One region of the Actinomyces respiraculi genome, then DNA from elsewhere that is predicted to be linked to it. Evidence: riboswitches for the same ligand, from Rfam matches in the RefSeq annotation. Region 1 holds a riboswitch; the other holds the start of a gene.
The links. Region 1 has a riboswitch for ZMP and ZTP ahead of glyA (serine hydroxymethyltransferase). Riboswitches for the same ligand answer to the same signal wherever they lie in the genome.

Region 1 (7,415 bases):
CGATGTCGTGCTCCCCGCAGTCCTAGGCAATGGCGCCTCTTCAGAGACAGGACAGATGATGACTCCACCCCGTTCCCGGGCCCTCTGGGCTCCTACCTTGATCACGACCCTCGCACTGACGGTCTCCGGTGCCCTTCTGGTCCCCACGGCGCAGGGCGCGCCCGAGACGCCGGACGCCACCGTCACGAGCGGGGAGACCGGGGCCGATGCGCCAATGACGGTTGCCCAATGGGCCATTCGCAACCAGGGGCTTGAGGACTATGCGAGCCTGCAGCAAGGAGTCTCGCGCCCTGAGCCGATGACCTGGGTGCTGACGGGGGACTCGATCACCCAGGGCGTCCTGCACAGCCACGGACTCAACCGCTTCGCGGACTATGTCCACGCCTATGTCCGTACCGCTGGCATGCACGGGCAGCCTCGTGCCCAGGACACCATCATCAACACGGGTGTCTCCTCAGCCACCAGTGGCAATCTCATGGACTATTTTGACTCGTGGGTGCTCGGGCACCACGCCCAGGTGGTCATCATGTCGGTGGGCATGAATGACGGTCGCATGCGGCCCGCACTCACCCCGATCGAGCAGTATCGGGAGAACCTGCGGTCTGCAGTCTCCCAGGTCCGGGCGCAGGGCGGTATCCCGGTCCTGCAGACCCAGAACTACACCGCCAAACCCGAGTACAACACCAACCTGGATGAGTACTTCGCGGTGATGCGCCAGGTCGCGCTGGATACTGACACGATCCTGGTGGATGTGGCCCGGATGTGGACCGAGACCAATGACGGGCAGCAGATCAACGCCGCACTCATGGGTGACTCCATCCACCCCAACGAGCGCGGGCACCTCATGTGGGCGCAGTTCCTGCTGGGTAATCTGGGGCTGCTCGACGCCTCCAGCCCGCTGGCCCAGTTGAGTGCGCAGGCCCTGACCCTCGACCGGCTGAGTTGGGCCGATCCAGCTGTAGTAGCCGACGGTGACACCAGTGCGCCCGCCGACGCGCGTCTAGGCCTGAACCTTGACCGGACAATGACCGGTGACGGCAATGGAGTCGACACTCATCAGGTGCCGTGGCTCGCGGAGGCCAGCGAGACGACCTTTGTCATGAGGGTGAAGTTGGGAGCCTCAACCACCGAGGAGGTGCTGCTCAGTGCCGTGGACCCGAGTAGCTCCAAGAAGGTCGAGCTTAAGGTGCTGAGCGACGGGCGGCTGCGTATCAACGGCAATGTGGGCCAGCAGGACGGCTGGTACACCGTGGGAGGGGCCCTGCGTGACGGGCGCTGGCACACGGTCTCTGTGACCCTGACTCACTCCGCGATCCAGCCCTACGTTGACGGCTCCCCGCTACGGGCGTTGTCCCTGGCTGAGAACGCTGCCCTGGCACCTGACCTCTTGGGGGTCCGCGAGCTGACCGTTGGGGCGAGGAAGGACCAGGCCTCGCCCGGAGGGACCCTGTTCCTGCATGGGGAGGTCGACTACGCAGCGGTCTATGACCGGCAACTCAGCGCCGAGGAGCACCAGATGCTGCCAGGCGCGGGCACGGGGGAGACGCCGCTACAAAGGGACCTGCGCCCGCTGGTTGCCAATGACGTTCCCAACACCTGGCTCTACCTGGGTGGACGTGCGACCCAGGGAGTGCCCGAGGCGGATATGCCTGCTTTCACACGAGGGTACGTCGAGCTCCTGGATGAGGTGCTCAGATGGGACTACGACCGGACGTCCCTGGTGCGTCGGATGAAGTTTGTGGTCAACCGTGGCCGTGCAGGCGCCTCCAGTGCGGACCTGCTGGCGGAGTATCGCTCGTTGGAGGAGTCCCAACGGCCCGCGGTGCTGGTGGTGGCGCCCGAGGTGCTGGATCATGGAACGCTCACCGAGTCCTCGGTTGAGGACTTCCGTTCCCACCTCGCCTCCCTGGTGCAGCAGGCGACGGGTGACGGAGCGGTAGTGGTCTTGGTGACCCCACCGCAGCTAGGGAAGCAGGTAGTTCCTTACGCCCAGGCAATGCGTGAACTGGCTGCGGCCGAGGACGTTCACCTGATTGACGCCTCCCAATGGATGGCACAGATGAGGCACAAGTACACGACGCTGGACTCGCTGTGGTGGACAGATGGCGTGCTCAACCATGCCGGGCACCTCATGCTGGCGCAGTACCTCGCTGAGCAGATGGGGGTGAGGCCCTCCACATCCCAGTTGTATGGCCTGGAGAGTCTCTACTTTGACAAGAGCAGTCCGGCTCCTTCTCATCCGGAAGGCGAGACGCCGGGCGCGACTGAGACGCCGAGTGCGACTGAGACGCCGGGCGGGACTGTGACGCCGAGTGCGACTGTGACGCCGAGTGCGACTGTGACCCCGGGCGGGACCGAGACGCCGAGTGCGACTGAGACGCCGGGCGGGACCGAGACGCCGAGTGCGACTGTGACCCCGGGCGGGACCGAGACGCCGAGTGCGACTGTGACCCCGGGCGCGACTGAGACGCCGAGTGCGACTGTGACCCCGGGCGCGACTGAGACGCCGGGCGCGACTGAGACACCGAGTGCGACTGTGACGCCGGGCGGGACCGAGACACCGAAGGTGCCTGAGACGCCACAGGAGCCACAGGGGCCCTCTCATGAGGCGTCGGGCCAGACCATTCCTACTCCCACCTCTTCCCCCTCTGCCGTGTCCCCTCACCAGGCACCGTCCGCGTCACAGCATCGCAACCTTGCCCGCACGGGCTCATCGGTGGCGCTTGTGATGACAGCGGGCCTGCTTGCGGCCGCTGGAGGGCTGGCGCGCCAGCGTCGTTCCCGTCAGTGACGCATGGTCGCTGGATGTGAATGCCATTCACACCGTCCCTGTCGCTGGAGGGCTGATGGACCCCCTGGTGACAGGGACGGTGTCTGCGTCGGGCCTGGCCTGTGAAGGCAACGTCCAGTGAACCTCGCCCCTCAGAGGGTGAGTGCCCGACAAGCCGACCGCTGTGCTTCCCAGCGATGACCCCGCCCGGACTCGCGGACGAGCGTGTCACTCATCCCTAGTCAGAGCCCCTCGTGCCCGCAGGGGCGCCACAGAAACCGCAGGATTCCGCGGAACCGCTAGAATGCGAGTCTTTCTGACTAGAGATGCGTGACAGCCACCAGCCCCGCCGTCGGCTCACAACACCTTTACCTGCCCAATACCCGCCCAACCCGTCTAGCATGGGCTACGTCGTCGTGACTGGCGCAGGTGGGCCAACCACCGGGGAGCGGCGGCGCTGCCGGGCCACCGGCAAGGAGCAGATGGTCGCCCGCCTGGGCCGATGCCGCAGCTGCCGACGCTCGACGTCGGCAAAGTCCGGACACCAAGGAGAAGCATGACCGCCCCCACGACCCTTAACGCCATGCCCCTGGCGCAGCTCGACCCCGAGATCGCTGCCGTCCTCGACGGCGAGCTCGCCCGCCAGCGCGGCACCCTCGAGATGATCGCCTCGGAGAACTTCGTGCCCCGCGCCATACTCCAGGTCCAGGGATCCGTGCTCACCAACAAGTACGCCGAGGGCTACCCCGCCAAGCGCTACTACGGCGGCTGCGAGGTCGTCGACATTGCCGAGTCCCTGGCCATCGAGCGCGCCCTGGCCGTCTTCGGCGGCGACTACGCCAACGTCCAGCCGCACGCCGGCGCCCAGGCCAACGCCGCCGTCCTGCACGCCCTGGCCAGTCCCGGCGACACGATCCTCGGCCTGGCCCTGCCCCACGGCGGCCACCTCACCCACGGCATGCGGATCAACTTCTCAGGCCGCCTCTACAACGCCACCGCCTACGGCGTGGACGAGACCACCCACCGCATCGAGATGGACCAGGTGCGCGAGGCCGCCCTGCGCGAGCGCCCCAAGGTCATCATCGCCGGCTGGTCCGCCTACCCCCGCCACCTCGACTTCGAGGCCTTCCGCTCTATCGCCGACGAGGTCGGTGCCTACCTGTGGACGGATATGGCGCACTTCGCCGGCCTCGTCGCCGCCGGCCTGCACCCCAACCCCGTGCCCCACTCCGACGTCGTGTCCACCACCGTACACAAGACCATCGGCGGTCCGCGCTCGGGCATGATCCTGTCCAGCCGCGGCGAGACCCTGGGCAAGAAGCTCGACTCCGCCGTCTTCCCCGGCCAGCAAGGCGGCCCGCTCATGCACGTCGTCGCCGCCAAGGCCGTCGCCATGCGGATCGCCCAGACCGACGAGTTCCGCGACCGCCAGGCCCGCACCATCGAGGGTGCCGCGATCCTCGCCCAGCGCCTGCTCGCCGACGACGTGCGCGCCGCCGGCATCAGCCTCGTCACCGGCGGCACCGACGTCCACCTCGTGCTCGTGGACCTGCGCGAGGCCGCCCTCGATGGCCAGCAGGCGGAGGACCTCCTCCACGCCGCGGGCATCACCGTCAACCGCAACGCCGTGCCCTTCGACCCGCGCCCCGCGCGTGTGACCTCCGGTCTGCGTATCGGCACCCCGGCGCTGGCCACCCGCGGCTTCGGCGCTGCCGAGTTCACCGAGGTCGCGGACATCATCGCCACCGCCCTCGTGGCCGGTGCCGCCGGCCGGGCCGACGACGATCTGCTCGCCGGCCTGCGGGCCCGCGTCGCGGCCCTGACCGAGGCCTTCCCGCTCTACGACGGGCTCGAGCAGTGAGAGTCCCCTGGGCCGGGACCGCACAGGTCCTGGACGGCACCGCGACGGCCGCCGCGATCAAGAGCGAGCTGAGGCAGCGGGTCGACGCCCTGCGTGCACGCGGCGTCGTGCCGGGTCTGGGCACCGTGCTCGTCGGCGCGGATCCCGGCAGCGTGCGCTACGTGGCCGGCAAGCACGCCGACTGCGCTGAGGTCGGCATCGAGTCCATCCGCGTGGACCTGCCCGCCACCGCCACCCAGGCCGAGGTCGAGGCGGCCATCGACCGCCTCAACGACGACCCTGCCTGCACCGGCTACATCGTCCAGCTGCCGCTGCCCCGGGGCATCGACACCAACGCGGTGCTTGAGCGCATCGACCCGGACAAGGACGCCGACGGCCTGCACCCCACCAACCTCGGGCGCCTTGTCCTGCGCGGCAGCGAGCCCATCACCTCGCCCCTGCCCTGCACGCCGCGTGGCTGCATCGAGCTGGTGACCCGTCACGGCATTGACCTGGCGGGCAAGGACGTGTGCGTCGTCGGGCGCGGCGTCACCGTCGGTCGCTCCATCGGGCTGCTGCTCATGCGCAAGGACGTCAACGCCACCGTCGACGTCTGCCACACGGGCACGGCCGACCTGGCCGAGCACGTGCGCCGCGCGGACATTGTCGTCGCGGCCGCCGGCAGTGCCGGGATCATCACGGCGGACATGGTGCGCCCGGGCGCCGTCGTTCTCGACGTCGGCGTCTCCCGGGTGGTGGACCCGTCCACCGGCAAGGGCCGCATCGTGGGCGATGTTGCCGACGGCGTCGACCAGGTGGCGTCGTGGCTGTCGCCAAACCCGGGGGGAGTGGGTCCGATGACCCGCGCGCTGCTGCTCGCGAACGTCGTTGAGACGGCCGAGCGCCTGGCCGCAGGGGCTGAGGCCTCCTGAGCTGCCCGCTTTCTCGCTGACTGAGGCCGACGGGCCCGGACCTGCGAAGGGTTCGGGCCCGTCCCGCGCGCCGCGCCAGTCGAGCGCTGCGGACTATACGTCCGGTCGCGCGGCTCATGACGCATGGGATGTTCCACGGCCTGCGGCTCCGCGCCCGGGGCTGAGAGCGAGGACCGCAACGACGATCGTCGGCGCGTCGACTCAGATGACATCCCGACGCGCTCCGGCGCGCAGCCGGGTGACGGCGTGCCGGGTGGCTGCCAGGCCCGCGCCCGCCCACACGAGCGCGACCAGCAGGTCGCGGGTCAACAATGCTCCAACGCCGTCGGCACTGGCGTCGAGCGCCGTCACGGTGCCGCTTAGCGGCGCTAGTGCGCCGAGCACACGCACCCATGCCGGACACAGCGACAGCGGTACGATGACGCCGGTCAGCAGCGGCAAGAACGTGGAGACGATGGTCGCGCCCAGGTAGGGGTCGGGCAGGTCGACGCCGATACCCGCCGCGCCCACCCCCAGCAGCAGCCCGCAGACGACGGCGATAGGCGCCAGGGCGATGACCCGCCCCAGCATGGCCAGGTCGTGGGCGGGGGAGAGGACGGCTACCGCGCCGATGGCGGCGGCCCCGGTGAGTACCGCCAGCAGCGAGGGCACGGCGGCGATCGCCAGCCAGTACGCCACGTCCAGACGGCGACGCGTGTGCACCTCGTGGAAGACGCCCAGGTTGCGGTCGGTGGCGGCGGTGCCGACGACCCCGGCGCACACAGAGCTCGCCAGGGCCACCAGTGCGGCAGCGTAGCCGGTGCGCACCAGGTCGGGCGCGGACAGGTCCGCGCCCAGCAGCACGTCGTAGGCGATGCTCAGCAGCGGCAGCACCAGCAGCGTCACCACGGCCGTGCCTACGGTGGCGAAGGCCGTTGACGAAGCCCACGTCACGCGCACCCCCGAGCCGAGCCTGGCCAGGAAGGCTCCCATCAGATGACCTCCAGGGTGCCGGCGCGCGTGGCCATGCGTAGTGCCCGTCGCCCCAGAAAGGCAGCGAGGCTCAGCCAGGCGGACACGCACACCAGCCAGCCGACCACGTCCACGGCGGTGACAGCGCGCCCCAGCAGCAGGTCAAAGGGCATGGATAGGGGCAGGAGACGGCTGAACCCCGCTAGCCAGGGCGGTGGCGCGGTGGAGGTGAACAGGATGCCCGAGGCGATAAACACCGGCACCAGCAGCAGCTCCTCATAGGCGATGGCGTTGGGCGTGAGCACGAACAGCGCCGCGATCACGAAGCTCAGCGCCAGGCAGCCTGCTAGTAGCAGGAGTGCAGCCGCGACCATGCGGCCCGCCCCCATCCACCCGGGGAGGGTGAAGTCCACTGACCCGGAAGCCGCCGCCCACGTGCACCATGCCACTGGTAGTGCCGCCAGCCCGAAGGAGGCCGCGGCGGAGATGACGGCCGCCAACGAGCGCAAGGTGCCGATTGGTGCGATCACCAGGTGCGCCAGGGTTCCCTTGAACCGTTCGAATCCAATGATGCCGGCAGCGCACGTGGCCGTGGTCCACATGCCGATCACGCCGCCGCGCACCCAGCCCTGGGTGGGGGTGATCCCGCCCCAGGCGCGGGCGGCGAGGAACTGCACCAGCGTGGTGACGATGGTGGTGAAGACCATGAGCTGGATGAAGTAAGGGACGGACACGAACTGGCGGACGTGGAAGGCCGTCATACGCAGCTGCCGGATCATCGCCTGAGCCTGTCGGCGAGGGCCAGATAGGCCTCCTCCAGCGACGCCGGGCGGGTGACCAGATCGACGGGCGTCTCGGTCCCGATCTCGGCCAGGGCGGTCGCCAGTACGGTGTCGCGGGCCTGGCGATCCGCGTGCGAGTC
Region 2 (7,415 bases), 1.3 Mb from region 1:
CGAGGCGACGGCGTTCTTCTCGTCCAGGAGCTCGGCGGCAGAGGCGTCGATCCTTGCGCGGGAGAAGTCGTCGATCTCCAGGCCCTCGACGACCTTCCACTCACCGTTCTCGCAGGTGCAGGGGAAGGAGGAGATGATGCCCTCGGGGACGCCGTACTGGCCCTCGCTCATGATGGAGGAGGAGGTCCAGGAGTAGTCCTTGACGCCCAGGCACCAGTCGCGCACGTGGTCGATGGCGGCCGAGGCGGCGGAGGCGGCGGAGGAGGCGCCACGGGCCTCAATGATGGCGGCGCCGCGCTTGGCGACGGTCGGGATGAAGTCGTCCTCGACCCAGGCGCGGTCGGCAAGGATCTCCGGGATGGCCTGGCCCTTGACGGTGGCGTGGGTGAGGTCCGGGTACTGAGTGGTGGAGTGGTTGCCCCAGACGGTGACCTTGTCGAGCTCGGAGACGTGCGCACCGGTCTTGGCGGCCAGCTGGGCCAGGGCGCGGTTGTGGTCCAGGCGGGTCATCGCGGTGAAGCGGGAGGCCGGGATGTCCTTGGCGTGGGAGGCGGCGATGAGGGCGTTGGTGTTGGCGGGGTTGCCGACGACGAGAACCTTGATGTCCTCGGCGGCGCCGGCGTTGAGGGCCTCGCCCTGGGGGCCGAAGATGCCGCCGTTGGCGGAGAGCAGGTCTGCGCGCTCCATGCCGGCCTTGCGGGGCATCGAACCGACGAGGAAAGCGATGTTGGCGCCCTCGAAGGCCTTCTTCGGGTCGTCGAAGATGTCGATGGAGCCCAGCGTCGGGAAGGCGGAGTCGAAGAGCTCCATGGCGGTGCCCTCGGCGGCCTTGACGGCCGGCGGGATCTCCAGCAGACGCAGGTTGACGCGCTGGTCGGGACCGAGGAGGGCACCGGAGGCGATGCGGAACAGCAGGGCGTAACCGATGTTGCCGGCGGCACCGGTGATGGTGACGTTGACGGGGGCGTTGGCCATGAAGAGCTCCTTCTAGGACGTTGGCTCGGGCCGCAGGTGCCTGCAGCCGCTAGGACGAGCCTACGGCCCCCGGGCGCCGCGGCCCGGGCCGTTGGGCTCCCGTCGTGTTCACCCCTGGCGTCATCCAGGTCACACCGGCTCTCACCGGGTGACGCCAGCGAGCTCAGCTCACGGCGTTCGGACCCGCCGCGGCAGCGGAGGCGGCCAGGTCCTCCGGGGAGACCACACCGTCGACGCTCACGCGGTCGAGGTACTTCATGCCGTCGAAGGACAGCTCGCGGGCGTTCTCGACGTCGCCGTCGTTGTGGAAGGAGCCTCCGGCCATCTTGTCGACGACGATGGCGATGGCGCCGTCACCCGTGACGTTCGTGGCGGTGCCGAAGGAGTCCAGGGCGATGTAGGTGGCGATCATGAGCGCCACCTGGGCGTCGCTGAAGCCGAGCATCGAGGACAGCAGACCGGTGGCGGCCACGATGGCACCGCCGGGCACGCCCGGGGCGGCAACCATCGTGATGCCGAGCATGAAGACGAAGCCGATCCACTGGGAGGCGGAGACCGTCAGGTCCTGGGTCAGGACGATCGCGAAGGCGAAGGCGAAGATCTTCGAGGTGGAGCCGGCCAGGTGGATGGTGGCGCACAGCGGCACGGTGAAGGAGGCGACCGCGTTGGACACGCCGTTCTTCCTCGTCTGGGCGAGCGTCACCGGGATGGTGGCCGCGGAGGAGGAGGTGCCCAGGGCCGTGAGGTAGGCCGGCAGCATCGTCACCAGGGCCTTGAGGGGGTTGCGGCGGCCGATGGCGCCGGCGATGAGGTACTGGGTGCCGAGGATGACGACCTCGAGCAGGAGGACGACGACCACCACCCGCACGAGCGTGCGCATGATCGACCAGGCCTCGCCCGTGTAGGTGAGGTTGAGGAAGATGCCGAAGATGTGCAGCGGCAGCAGCGGGATGATGATCCTCTCGATGAGCGAGGTGATGATCGCGCGGAACTCGATGAAGCCCTTGCGCAGGACGCCGCGCGGCACCATCGCCAGGCCGATGCCGACGACGAAGCTGAGCAGCAGAGCGGTCATGACGCCGACGGCGGCGGGCATCTCGACGGTGAAGAAGCTCGTCAGGGCGCTGCCGGGCTCGGCGACCTCGGACAGGGAGTTGCCGCCCAGCAGGCGGGGGAAGACGCTCGCGCACACCAGGTAGGTGAGGAAGCCGGAGAAGAGCGTCGAGCCGTAGGCGATGGCCGCGGTGATGCCGAGCCACTTGCCTGCGCCACGGCCGAGGTCCGCGATGGCGGGGGTTACCAGACCGATGATGATGAGCGGGATGGAGAAGCTGAGGAACTGGCTGAACAGGCCGGAGAAGGTCGCGAAGACGCGCCCCACGGCCACGGGAACGAGGTGGTTGCCGCCGATCGTGATGCTGCCCAGGAGCAGGGCGAGGATGATCGCGGTCAGGACCCACGGGAGGATCCCGCCCTTGGCGAGGAACCTGCGCGGGTCGGCGGGGCTTTTCGTGGTCGCAGTGGACATGGCCGGCCTTCCGAGGGATGGGAGGATCCCGGGCGCGGGGGTGCATACCCGGTGCATTGGCAGCATGCCACACGTTCAGTTCCCACGCGGAGAAGTGTCACCCGTCGGTCACAGCACCCTGGGCAGCTCGACGTAGGAGCTCAGCAGGAAGAGCCCGAGCGCGAGCAGGAGCCCGAAAACAGCATCGAACACCCGCCCCCGGGCCGCGATCCACGTGCCGTCGGGACGCAGCACCCGCACCGCTGACAGGCCCAGGACGAGGCAGGCGAGCCACAGCACTGCCAGCCGGTGGTGCTGCGTGAGCGCCAGCACCGGCACCCCCGCGAGCGCGAGGGTGGTGGCCACAACGCTCAGCGTCGAGTACGGCTCACGGCGGGACTCCCCCCACCGCGGGTGCCGCCCCACGCCCGTCGGGGCGGTGCGCGCCTCCGGCTCCTCCTGACTCACAGGCGCATCGTAGCCATGCTGGCGCGCACCGTCCCGAACCCCGCCGCTCAGTGCGCGAAGTGACGGCTGCCCGTGAGATACATCGTGACGCCGGCGGCCCGCGCGGCGGCGATGACCTCCTCATCACGGATGGAGCCGCCGGGCTGGACGACGGCGGTGACGCCCGCGTCGATGAGCACCTGGAGGCCGTCCGCGAAGGGGAAGAAGGCGTCGGAGGCGGCCACGGCGCCACGAGCCCGCTCGGGCGCGTCGGCGCTCAGGACCGTGGAGGCGTCAGCGCCGCCGACGGCGCCCGTCTCCGCCTGAGGACCGGCCTCGGCCGCCGCGTCACCGGTCGAGCGCAGGCCCAGGGTGTTGGCACGCTCGACGGCGAGGCGGCAGGAGTCGACCCGGTTGACCTGGCCCATGCCCACGCCGACGGTGGCGCCGTCATGAGCGAGGAGGATTGCGTTCGAGCGCACCGCGCGCACCGAGCGCCAGGCGAAGCGCAGGTCCGCCAGGGTGGCGTCGTCGGCGGCCTGGCCGCTGACGAGCTGCCAGGTCGAGGGGTCGTCGTCGTGGGCCTGGTAGGTGTCGCGCTGCTGGACCACCGCACCGCCGGAGACGGCCTTGATCTCGTAGCCCTCGCGGGCCGGGGGCTCGACGAGCAGCAGGCGCAGGTTCTTCTTGGCGGACAGAATCGCCACGGCCTCGTCCTCGAAGGCGGGGGCGGCGACGACCTCGGTGAAGATGGGGGCGACCTGGCGGGCCATCGCGGCGGTGACGGTCGCGTTGGTGGCGATGACGCCGCCGTAGGCGGAGACGGGGTCGCAGCCGTGGGCCTTGCGGTGGGCCTCGGCGACGTCGCCGTCGGCGGAGACGGCAATGCCGCAGGGGTTGGCGTGCTTGATGACGGCGACCGCGACGTCGTCGCCGTGGTCGTAGGCGGCCCGCAGGGCGGCGTCGGTGTCCGTGTAGTTGTTGAAGCTCATGGCCTTGCCGTGCAGCTGGGTGGCGCGGGCGACCCCGCCGGTGGTGCCGGGCCGGGTGTAGACGGCGGCCGCCTGGTGCGGGTTCTCGCCGTAGCGCAGGGTCTCCAGGCGCTCCAGGCCCAGGCCGACGTAGGCGGGCGGGACGGGAGCCGCCTGCGGCTCGCCGGTCTCGATCTGCTGGGCGAACCAGGTGGCGACGGCGGCGTCGTAGGCGGCGGTGTGGGCGTAGGCCCTGGCGGCGAGCCGACGGCGATCGGCGAGCTGGAAGCCCCCGGCGGCGACCGCGGCGGCAACGGCCGGGTAGTCGGCCGGGTCGGTGACGACGGCGACGGCGGGGTGGTTCTTGGCGGCGGCGCGCACCATCGAGGGCCCACCGATGTCGATCTGCTCGACGCAGGCGTTGAAGGGGGCGCCGGAGGCGACGGTGTCGGTGAAGGGGTAGAGGTTGACGACAACGAGGTCGATGGGGGTGACCCCAAGCTCGTCGAGCCGGGTCATGTGCTCGCTCTTGCGGCGGTCGGCGAGGATGCCGGCGTGGATGCGCGGGTGCAGGGTCTTGACCCTGCCCTCGAGGCACTCGGGGAAGCCGGTGACCTCCTCGACGGGGGTGGCGGGCAGCCCGGCGGCGGCGATGGTGGCGGCGGTGGAGCCGGTGGAGAGGATCTCGACGCCGGCGCCAACCAGTGCGGTGGCGAGCTCGACGAGGCCGGTCTTGTCATAGACGGAGATGAGGGCCCGGCGCACGGGCACCTGCTCGGGGTCGGTCAGGGCCTCGGTCGGGACGGGGGTGGTGGGGACGGGCGTGCTCATACGCGCTCCTCGTGCGATCGGTCGGCCGGGGCGCCCAGGCGGGCGACGCCCCTGCTCATCCATCGTGCGGCCGCTCCCCGGTGGTGGCCCACCCTCGCCAGTCGCGGTCGGGCCCAGCCTAGCGCCGCGGTCCCCGGGCGGCTAACGCTCCCCGGCGGCCATCTGGCGCGCGAGGCGGCCCACGTGCTCGATGAGCTGGGGGGTCTCCGCGGCCTTGACGCGGGCAGTGAGGCTGGCCTCGTCGTCGTCGGACAGCACGGGCACCTCCACCTGGGCCACGTGCGCGCCGGTGTCGACGCCCTCGTCCACCCAGAACAGGGTGGCCCCGGTGCGCCGAGCCCCGGCGGCCAGGGCGTCGCGCACGGCGTGGGCGCCGGGGAAGGCCGGCAGGAGCGAGGGGTGGGTGTTGAGCACGCGCCCCTCGAAGCGGTCCAGGAAACCGGGGCCGAGCAGGCGCATGAAGCCGGCGCAGACGACGAGGTCGGGCCGGTGGGTGCCGACGGCCTCGGCGACGTCGAGGTCCCAGGCGGCGCGCACAGCCCGGTCGCGCCCGTTCGTCAGGGGGACGACGGCGACGGGCAGGCGGGCGGATCGGGCCAGGTCGGCGGCGGGGCACTCCGTGTCGGTGACGACGCCGACGACACGGGCCCCGTAGGCGGCCTCCTCACAGGCGGTCAGGAGGGCGGCGAGGTTGGAGCCGGTCCCCGAGACGAGGACGACGAGACGTGCGGGGGTGCTCATGAGGTCTCCGTGCTGTCATCCGTGGGGGTGCCGGGGCCGTCGTCGCCGGCGCGGCGCCCCACGCGCTCGATGCGCTCGGTGAGCGCCCGGGCCCGGGGGTGAACGAGCACGCTGCCGACGATGAGGCCGACGCCCGTCTCCACGGCCACGAGCAGGACCGTCGTCGCCCTGGCGGGCCCCACCACGGCCAGGCGCCCAGGCCCAATGGGACCGGAGGCCGCCAGGCAGGCGAACCAGGTCCCGGCAGTCAGGAGGACAGTGGCGCCGATCCCGGCGAGCGCCGACTGCCCAGGCTCCAGCCCGGCGAGCTCGTGGCGATTGCGCCAGGCGACCAACAGGGTCGCCAGGGTCAGCAGGAGGGGCACGTAGAGGCCGACGCTCGAGTTCTCGCCGCCCAGCGGGGAGGTGGGCAGGAGCCCAAGCACCGGCAGCGCCGGCACGGGGCCGGCGATGACGGCGTCGGGGGAGAACAGGCTCCCCTCCCCCACCCGGAATCCGGACCCGGCGAGCCAGGACAGGGCCCAGATGAGAGCGTCGGGCAGCCAGGCCGCCTGGAGCAGCAGCTGGCCGATGAACGCGATGACCCCTCCGCCGCTGAGTGCGTCGTGGAGCCGCGACATGCGCGGCGCGCCGCCCACGGCGGCCGCCATCACCAGCACGGCGGCGGCCAGCACGACGGCCAGGAGGGCCGTCGCGCGCGCCAGGTGCAGGGCCGGATCCACCCAGGCGGGGCGGCGCGCCCACCAGTCGGCCAGAGCCGCAGACCCGGTGCCACGCCGCTGGAGGTCGGCGACGGCGAGGAGTGCGACGAGGGCGGGCAGAAGGATCGCCGTCGGCCAGGTCCGGGACCCCGCGGGGGTGGCCAGGACCAGCAGGAGCGCGGTGACCAGGGCGCTGGATGCCACGGTGCAGACGGCCGAGGCCGGCCCGGCCAGCCGCGAGCGGCGCACGGCCGAGCGTGCCAGGAGGACGACGACGAGACTCAGGCCCAACAGCGGCAGTCCGAGGACGCCGTCGGGACTGCCCGCCTGGCCGTAGGAGCCGCCCAGCGACAGGCTCCACAGGGCCGTTGCCGTGCGCGCGGCACTGCCCATGGACAGTGCCGCGGCGGCGTCGTGGGAGGAGGTGGCGACGAAGACGGCGAGGGTGGGCACAACGGTGATGGCCCACCCTCCGAGGGCCGCCTCACACCCGGTGCGTATGGCAACGGGCCAGTCGCGGGGCAGGAGGGTGCGCGGCAGGGGGTGGTCGGTCCTCACTCCTCGACGTCGCTCCCGCCGTCGAGCTCGCGCAGCAGGTCCCGGGCGATCGCGGCCGTGGCCGAGGGGGTGCGCCCCACGCGCACGCCGACGGCCTCCAGGGCGGTCTTCTTCGCCTCAGCGGTGCCGGAGGAGCCGGAGACGATGGCGCCGGCGTGGCCCATCGTCCTGCCCTCGGGGGCGGTGAAGCCGGCCACGTAGGCGACGACCGGCTTGGTCATCGAGGAGGCGATGTAGGCCGCCGCCCGTTCCTCGGCGTCGCCGCCGATCTCACCGATCATGACAACCAGGCGGGTGTCCTCGTCGGCCTCGAAGGCCGCAAGCGCGTCGATGTGGGTGGTGCCGACCACCGGGTCACCGCCGATGCCGATGCAGGTGGTGAAGCCGATGTCGCCCAGCTCGTGCATGAGCTGGTAGGTCAGGGTGCCGGACTTGGACACCAGGCCCACGGGACCGGGGCCGGTGATGTCCGGCGGCGTGATGCCGACGTTGGAGCGTCCCGGGGAGATGATGCCGGGGCAGTTGGGGCCGATGACCCGGGTGCCGTGGGCGGCCGCGTAGGCGATGGCCCAGGTGGCGTCCGCGACGGGCACGCCCTCGGTGATGACGACGACGAGGCGCATTCCGGCGTCGACGGCCTCGGTGACGGCGCCGCGCACGTGGGCGGGGGGCACGAAGATGACG

Region 2: it holds a riboswitch for ZMP and ZTP, as region 1 does, so the genes downstream of both, purH (bifunctional phosphoribosylaminoimidazolecarboxamide formyltransferase/IMP cyclohydrolase) here and glyA (serine hydroxymethyltransferase) in region 1, are expected to answer to the same signal.

The regions. Positions count from the first base shown of each region.
Region 1 is NZ_CP063989.1:2,076,693-2,084,107, reverse strand. It holds gene ID810_RS08685 (GDSL-type esterase/lipase family protein) at 98-2,791, shown strand; ZMP/ZTP riboswitch at 3,177-3,277, shown strand; gene glyA (serine hydroxymethyltransferase) at 3,327-4,631, shown strand; gene ID810_RS08675 (bifunctional methylenetetrahydrofolate dehydrogenase/methenyltetrahydrofolate cyclohydrolase) at 4,628-5,542, shown strand; gene ID810_RS08670 (ABC transporter) at 5,744-6,514, opposite strand; gene ID810_RS08665 (ABC transporter permease) at 6,514-7,272, opposite strand; gene ID810_RS08660 (ABC transporter ATP-binding protein) at 7,269-7,415, opposite strand, start outside.
Region 2 is NZ_CP063989.1:785,642-793,056, reverse strand. It holds gene ID810_RS03240 (malate dehydrogenase) at 1-975, opposite strand, end outside; gene ID810_RS03235 (dicarboxylate/amino acid:cation symporter) at 1,139-2,503, opposite strand; gene ID810_RS03230 (DUF3017 domain-containing protein) at 2,612-2,950, opposite strand; gene purH (bifunctional phosphoribosylaminoimidazolecarboxamide formyltransferase/IMP cyclohydrolase) at 2,998-4,731, opposite strand; ZMP/ZTP riboswitch at 4,757-4,846, opposite strand; gene purN (phosphoribosylglycinamide formyltransferase) at 4,873-5,472, opposite strand; gene ID810_RS03215 (cell division protein PerM) at 5,469-6,731, opposite strand; gene sucD (succinate--CoA ligase subunit alpha) at 6,728-7,415, opposite strand, start outside.